Regions from separate parts of the Bacillus sp. YC2 genome, predicted to be linked through region 1. Evidence: riboswitches for the same ligand, from Rfam matches in the RefSeq annotation. Region 1 holds a riboswitch; each other region holds the start of a gene.
The links. A riboswitch is a leader RNA that binds a small molecule or an ion and turns the genes downstream of it on or off. The one in region 1 is predicted to bind S-adenosylmethionine.
Positions count from the first base shown of each region.

Region 2: linked by a shared signal. The riboswitch ahead of KY305_RS19040 (2-hydroxyacid dehydrogenase) and the one ahead of KY305_RS05745 (phosphoadenylyl-sulfate reductase) in region 1 are both predicted to bind S-adenosylmethionine.
Region 3: linked by a shared signal. The riboswitch ahead of metE (5-methyltetrahydropteroyltriglutamate--homocysteine S-methyltransferase) and the one ahead of KY305_RS05745 (phosphoadenylyl-sulfate reductase) in region 1 are both predicted to bind S-adenosylmethionine.

Region 1 covers NZ_JAHXDO010000002.1:151,766-154,028, reverse strand. The annotation lists gene pyrF (orotidine-5'-phosphate decarboxylase) at 1-460, shown strand, start outside; gene pyrE (orotate phosphoribosyltransferase) at 457-1,089, shown strand; SAM riboswitch class I at 1,192-1,296, shown strand; gene KY305_RS05745 (phosphoadenylyl-sulfate reductase) at 1,428-2,129, shown strand; gene KY305_RS05740 (sulfate permease) at 2,142-2,263, shown strand, end outside.
Region 2 covers NZ_JAHXDO010000019.1:6,756-9,018, forward strand. The annotation lists gene KY305_RS19035 (molybdopterin oxidoreductase family protein) at 1-561, opposite strand, end outside; SAM riboswitch class I at 709-800, shown strand; gene KY305_RS19040 (2-hydroxyacid dehydrogenase) at 922-1,923, shown strand; gene KY305_RS19045 (FGGY-family carbohydrate kinase) at 1,942-2,263, shown strand, end outside.
Region 3 covers NZ_JAHXDO010000008.1:111,285-113,547, reverse strand. The annotation lists gene KY305_RS14095 (S8 family peptidase) at 1-690, shown strand, start outside; SAM riboswitch class I at 830-984, shown strand; gene metE (5-methyltetrahydropteroyltriglutamate--homocysteine S-methyltransferase) at 1,066-2,263, shown strand, end outside.

The DNA.
Region 1 (2,263 bases):
GCATGCCGCAGGGGGCGCGCAAATGATGCGGGCCGCTCTCGAGGGACTGGAAGAAGGAGCCCCGGCAGGAAAAAAACGGCCGTCTTTGATTGCGGTCACACAGCTGACAAGCACCTCAGAGCAAATGGCGAAGGAAGAGCTGCTGCTTCAAAAACCGCTTTTAGAAACGGTTGTGCATTACAGCAAGATGGCGGATGAGAGCGGGCTTGACGGGGTGGTATGCTCGGTTCATGAGGCAAAAGCCATTTATGAAACGGTCCGCCCGTCATTTCTGACTGTCACGCCCGGCATTCGCATGTCACAAGATACAGCAGACGACCAGGTTCGTGTGGCGACACCCGCTTTCGCACGAGAAAACGGATCATCAGCCATTGTCGTGGGCCGGTCCATTACAAAAGCGAAAAACCCCGTCAAAGCGTATGAATCAATCAAACTGGAATGGGAGGGCGTTAGCCAATGAAACAAGCCATCGCAAAACATCTATTAAACATTAAAGCTGTATTTCTGCGCCCGAATGAGCCGTTTACTTGGGCGAGCGGCATATTATCCCCGATCTATTGCGATAACCGTCTGACACTGTCGTTTCCGGAAGTGAGAAATGATGTGGCAGACGGCCTCAGCAAGCTGTTAAAAGAGCATTTCCCGGAAGCTGAGATGGTCGCGGGAACAGCAACGGCCGGCATTCCGCACGCCGCGCTTCTGGCAGACCGTTTGGATGTGCCGATGTGCTATGTCAGAAGCAAGCCGAAAGCACACGGTAAGGGAAATCAAATCGAAGGCGCCCTCAAAAAAGGGCAAAAAACCGTCGTGATCGAAGACTTAATTTCCACGGGAGGCAGCGTGCTTGAGGCAGCGGCGGCTCTTCAAAGAGAAGGCGCGGACGTTCTCGGCGTCATCTCGATTTTCACATACGGCCTTCCGAAAGCAAGAGAAGCATTTGAGAAAGCAGGCCTGCCGTATTATTCATTAACGGACTATGACACGCTGACGGAAGTGGCGCTGGAAAACGGGACGATTCACTCAGATGACCTCGAAAAGCTGAAAGCGTGGAAAAAGAATCCCGAGTCAAAAGATTGGTTTAAAAAATAAATGAGAGAAAACAGGCCGCAGGGCCTGTTTTTATTATTCCTATCAAAAAACTCGGGTTGACTTCTGTTAGAATTGTGCTAAAATTTAGTACAAATCTAAAAAAACTTATCAAGAGCGGCTGAGGGACTGGACCGATGATGCCCGGCAACCTGCATATCATGCAAGGTGCCGCATCCAGAAAAATGCATAGCATTTTGAAGATAAGGGCTATACCGGGTCACTGTCTTTCATTCCGCTGGATTGAAAGTTTTTTATATGATGAGAATAACAGATTAAGGAAAAGACAACCGGCAGAAAGCAACAGCTGTTTGATTGTCTCCGAGAGGAGGAAAGAAAAAATGTTAACGTATGACACATGGGAAGAGCCGGCGATTACATTTCCGGAAGACGATTCTTATAAGGGTGCGCTGTCAGTCCTGAAATGGGCGTACGGACACTACGGAGATCAGCTCGTTTATGCGTGCAGCTTCGGAATTGAGGGGATCGTTCTGATCGATTTAATTTATAAAGTGAAGAAAGACGCGGAAATCGTTTTTCTTGACACGGGTCTTCATTTTAAGGAAACGTACGAGACGATTGAAAAAGTCAAAGAGCGGTATCCCGGCCTTAACATCATTTTGAAAAAACCAAACCTTTCTCTTGAAGAACAGGCTGAGGCTCACGGGGATAAACTGTGGGAAAGTGACCCTAACCAGTGCTGCTTTATCAGAAAGATTCTGCCGTTAAGAGAAGCGCTGTCGGGGCATCCTGCATGGCTTTCCGGCCTGCGCCGCGATCAAGGTCCGAGCCGGGCAAATACGAATTTCCTGAATAAAGACGATAAGTTTCAATCAATCAAAGTATGCCCGCTGATTCATTGGACATGGAAAGACATCTGGAGATATACATCCAAGCATGAACTGGATTATAACCCCCTTCATGACCAAGGCTATCCGAGCATTGGCTGTGAACCGTGCACCTCTCCTGCATTTACCGCAGAAGATTTGCGCAGCGGCAGATGGAACGGCATGGCTAAAACGGAATGCGGCTTGCATGAATAAGGGAGCTGCGCGATGGAAATAGCCGCAATTTTATTCAGCCTGTTTTTTGCCATGAATATCGGAGCAAGCGGCGCAGCGGCTTCGATGGGAGTCGCTTACGGGTCTGGCGCCGTAAAAAAGAAAACCTTCGCGCT
Region 2 (2,263 bases), on a different contig from region 1:
CATATTCGTACTGACGGCATTGATTCCCCAAAATATAAACAGCTTTGCATGAATGGTTTCCTCGGGGTCTGTTCCTGCGCCAGCTCCCATCGTGTAGTTGTAGCCTTCAGATCCGGCTTTGCTGCAAATGGTCCGTTCCAGATTGCTTGCGCCGAGACGATGGAAAAAGCGGCGGTCCATTCCTTCTGCCGCAAGTTTTCCCATATTGCCGTAAAAGCTGCATGGAAGAATGCTTTCTGCTCCTTCTTTTGCAATCAGCTCTTTCCAGTGTGTGCTGATGGTGCTGATGGCCTCGTCCCAAGAAACAGGCTCAAACACAGCTTCCCATTTCGCACCGACACGCTTTAACGGAGTGGATAAGCGCTTGTCATCATAAATGCGTTCGGCCATGTTTCTGACTTTATTGCAAATATTTCCTGATGTGACCGGGTGATCGGGATCGCCCTGTATTTTGATGATCTTGCCGTCTTTTTTTGTAACAAGCAAGCCGCATTGGTCCGGACAGTCTAACGAGCATACCGATTTAAAGACCCCGTTTGGTTGTTCGGCAAAAGAATTCATAGCCCATTTCTCCTCTTTTTGTATATTGTAAGCATTATAACATTTCGAAATTGAACGTCAATTTAGAAAAAAAGTATTGACATCACCGAAAGACTTTTCTATGATGAGTTTATTCTTTTAAACAGACTGACAATTTCATCATTTTATTTTCTATCAAGAGAGGTGGAGGGACTGGCCCTATGAAACCTCGGCAACATTATTGTGCCAATTCCAGCAAGCGTATGCTTGAAAGATAGGAAAGAATGGGTCTATACATGTTTGTGCGCATAAAGCGGATAAAGACAGTATACGAATCTCTTTCCTTCTTTGGGAAAGAGATTTTTTTATGAAAAAATTTATGTGAAAAGGATGTTTTGCACCATGACGGTTTTAATTACCGCACCATATCACAAACAAGGGGTGGATGAGCTGGAAGAGGTGTTCGGCACTGTCGTCTGCCGCTCTTGGAAAAAGCACGGCCGAGCCTATCGGGAAGATGAATTAATCCGGCTGATGGCAGAGACGAATGCGACAGGGCTTATTACCGAACTTGATGACGTAACGGATCGTGTCATTACCGCATCACCAGAGCTTGCCTTCATCGGTGTATGCAGAGGGATGCCGTCTAATGTTGATACAGCTGCAGCAACGAAAAAGGGAATCCCCGTTTTTTTCACGCCGGCCCGCAACGCTCAGGCAGTGGCTGAAATGTTTATCGGAAATGTTATCTCTTTTTTGCGCCACACATACCCGTCAAATCAATGGCTGAAGGATAAAAGGTGGAACGGGGATTATTTACAGGCTTACGTCAAATTCAGGGGGAATGAACTGACCGGAAAAACGGTGGGCCTGCTCGGATTCGGAGCCGTCGGCCAGAAAATCGCCGGGCTTTTGAAAGCCTTTGACTGTAAGGTTTTGTACTATGACCCTTTTGTAGATCATGAAAATCGTCAGTATGAGAAAACATCGATCGAACGGGTATTTTCAGAGAGTGATATTGTATCTGTTCACCTGCCGCGCACAGAAGAAACAATCGGCCTCATAGACGCCGCATATTTTCAGTTGATGAAAAAGGACGCCATTTTTGTCAATACATCAAGAGCGGCAGTGACAGACAGGGAAGATCTTTTGCAGGTGCTTAAAGAACGCCGAATCAGAGGAGCAATTCTTGACGTGTTCTATCATGAACCGCCTGAATCTTCTGATTATGAACTGATCTCCTTGCCGAATGTTTTTGCAACACCCCACTTAGCCGGCGCGACCTTTGAAGTGGAGGATCATCACGTGCGTATACTGAACGACGCGCTTATCAAATGGAAAAAAGAACAAACCTATTCAATACCCACGCTTTATAACAAAAACGAACTTCAAACCGGAGGATAAGAAAAGGGGGCGGCAATTTTGGCAAAACAAAAAGGCTATCTTGTGTTTGACATCGGAACGGGGAATGCCCGGGTCGCGGTTGTGACTGCCGGCGGAGAGGTAACGGCGATTGAAAGGGAAGATATTGAATATGTTACAGATACGCTTTATCCGGACAGCTGCTATTTCTCGCCGGAGGTGTTATGGCGGCAAATCAGCGGGATGGCAAAGCGTGCAATCGCCAATAGCCCCGATATTACATTGATCGGCATCACTTCCACCAGCCAAAGGCAGGGGATCGTTCTTATCAACAGAGACGGAAGAGCATTTCTCGGCTTGCCGAATATCGATAACAGGGGCC
Region 3 (2,263 bases), on a different contig from region 1:
GTTTCCGGAACGATTGCTGCTAATGATGCAAACGGCGGAATTTCCGGGGTTGCGCCAGAGGCAAGCCTGTTAATCGTCAAGGTGCTCGGCGGTCAAAACGGCAGCGGAAAATATGAATGGATTATTAACGGCATTAATTATGCGGTTGAACAAAAGGCTGATATTATTTCCATGTCACTCGGCGGACCGAGCGATGTGCCGGAGCTGAAAGAAGCCGTCACAAATGCCGTGAAAAACGGCGTACTGGTCGTCTGCGCAGCAGGAAATGAAGGTGACGGAGACGAGCGGACAGAAGAGCTTTCTTATCCCGCTGCTTACAACGAAGTCATTGCAGTCGGATCGGTTTCCGTAGCTCGAGAATCGTCTGAATTTTCAAACGCAAATAAAGAAATTGACCTTGTCGCTCCAGGAGAAAATATTCTCTCCACCCTCCCTAATCATAAATACGGAAAGCTGACGGGCACTTCAATGGCAGCCCCGCATGTGAGCGGAGCGCTCGCCTTGATTAAAGGGCTTGAACAAGATGCTTTTCAGCGAACGCTGTCTGAGGCTGAAGTTTATGCCCAGCTTGTACGCCGGACGCTTCCGCTTAATATTGCCAAAACATTAGCGGGGAACGGATTTATTTATTTAGACGCGCCTGACGTGCTGATGGAAAAAGCCGAACAGTCACAGCTGCTGTCTCTATAATATTTTTTTCATATAATGTTATCTTCATTTGTCAGATATTCAGTTTTTAAAATATGAGATTTTCTATTGACAGCGATCTTCATAAGCTGTTAAGATAACCAACAAATGATGTAACTTTTCAAAAAAATTAAAATAATTTCTCTTATCGAGAGTTGGGCGAGGGATTGGCCTTTTGACCCCAACAGCAACCGACCGTAATACCATTGTGAAATGGGGCGCGTGATTTTTGCGCCGAGACGATTGTCTCTTAAGGCACGGTGCTAATTCCATCAGACGTGATCTGAGAGATAAGAGAGGCTGACTTTTGATGTTAAAGCCTCTTTCTCTCATGAGAAAGAGGCTTTTTTGTTACATCTCACTAAAGGAGGAGACATAATGACAACAATTAAAACTTCGAATCTGGGCTTTCCGAGAATCGGCTTGAACAGAGAATGGAAAAAAGCGCTTGAGGCGTATTGGAAAGGAAATACCGACAAAGAAACATTCCTTAAGGAACTTGACGGATTATTTTTATCCGCGGTCAAAACACAGCTTGATCAGCATATCGATATTGTGCCGGTGTCTGATTTCACCCATTATGACCACGTACTTGATACAGCCGTCAGCTTTAACTGGATTCCGAAAAGGTTCCGCAGCATTACCGATCCCGTTGATACATATTTCGCCATTGCCCGCGGCGCAAAAGATGCCGTTTCTAGTGAAATGACAAAATGGTTTAATACCAACTACCATTACATCGTTCCTGAATATGACGAAAGCCTGGAATTCCGCTTAACAAGAAACAAGCAGCTTGACGATTACCGCCGGATCAAAGAAGAATTCGGAGCGGAAACAAAACCTGTTATCGTCGGCCCGTTCACATTTGTCACGCTTGCCAAAGGCTATGAACAATCAGAAGCGAAAGCCATTCAAAAACGCCTCGTCCCTCTTTACGTCCAGCTTTTGAAAGAGCTTGAAGCAGAAGGCGTCAAATGGGTTCAAATTGATGAGCCTGCGCTCGTGACAGCTTCTTCTGAGGATGTCCGCGCCGCAAAAGAACTCTATGAAGAAATCACAAAAGAGCTGTCAGGCTTGAATGTTCTTTTACAAACGTATTTTGATTCCGTTGATGCTTACGAAGAACTGATTTCTTATCCGGTACAAGGCATCGGGCTTGATTTCGTGCATGATAAAGGCAGAAACCTTGAACAGCTGAAATCGCACGGCTTCCCGAAAGATAAAGTGCTGGCAGCAGGTGTGATCGACGGACGCAACATTTGGAAGATCGATGCTGAGGAACGCCTTGATGCGGTTTTAGACATTCTCGAGCACGCAGATATTGAAGAGTTGTGGATTCAGCCTTCCAGCAGTCTGCTGCACGTCCCGGTAGCGAAACATCCTGACGAGCACCTGGAAAAGGATTTGCTGAACGGACTGTCATACGCAAAAGAAAAATTAGCTGAACTTGATGTCTTGAAGAAAGGGCTTCTGTCCGGAAAAGCCGCGATCAGCGAACAGATTGAGCAATCCAAAGCCGCTCTGGATGCTTTGAAAACTTTCGCTACAGGAGCAAACTCCGATCAAAAAGATGAGC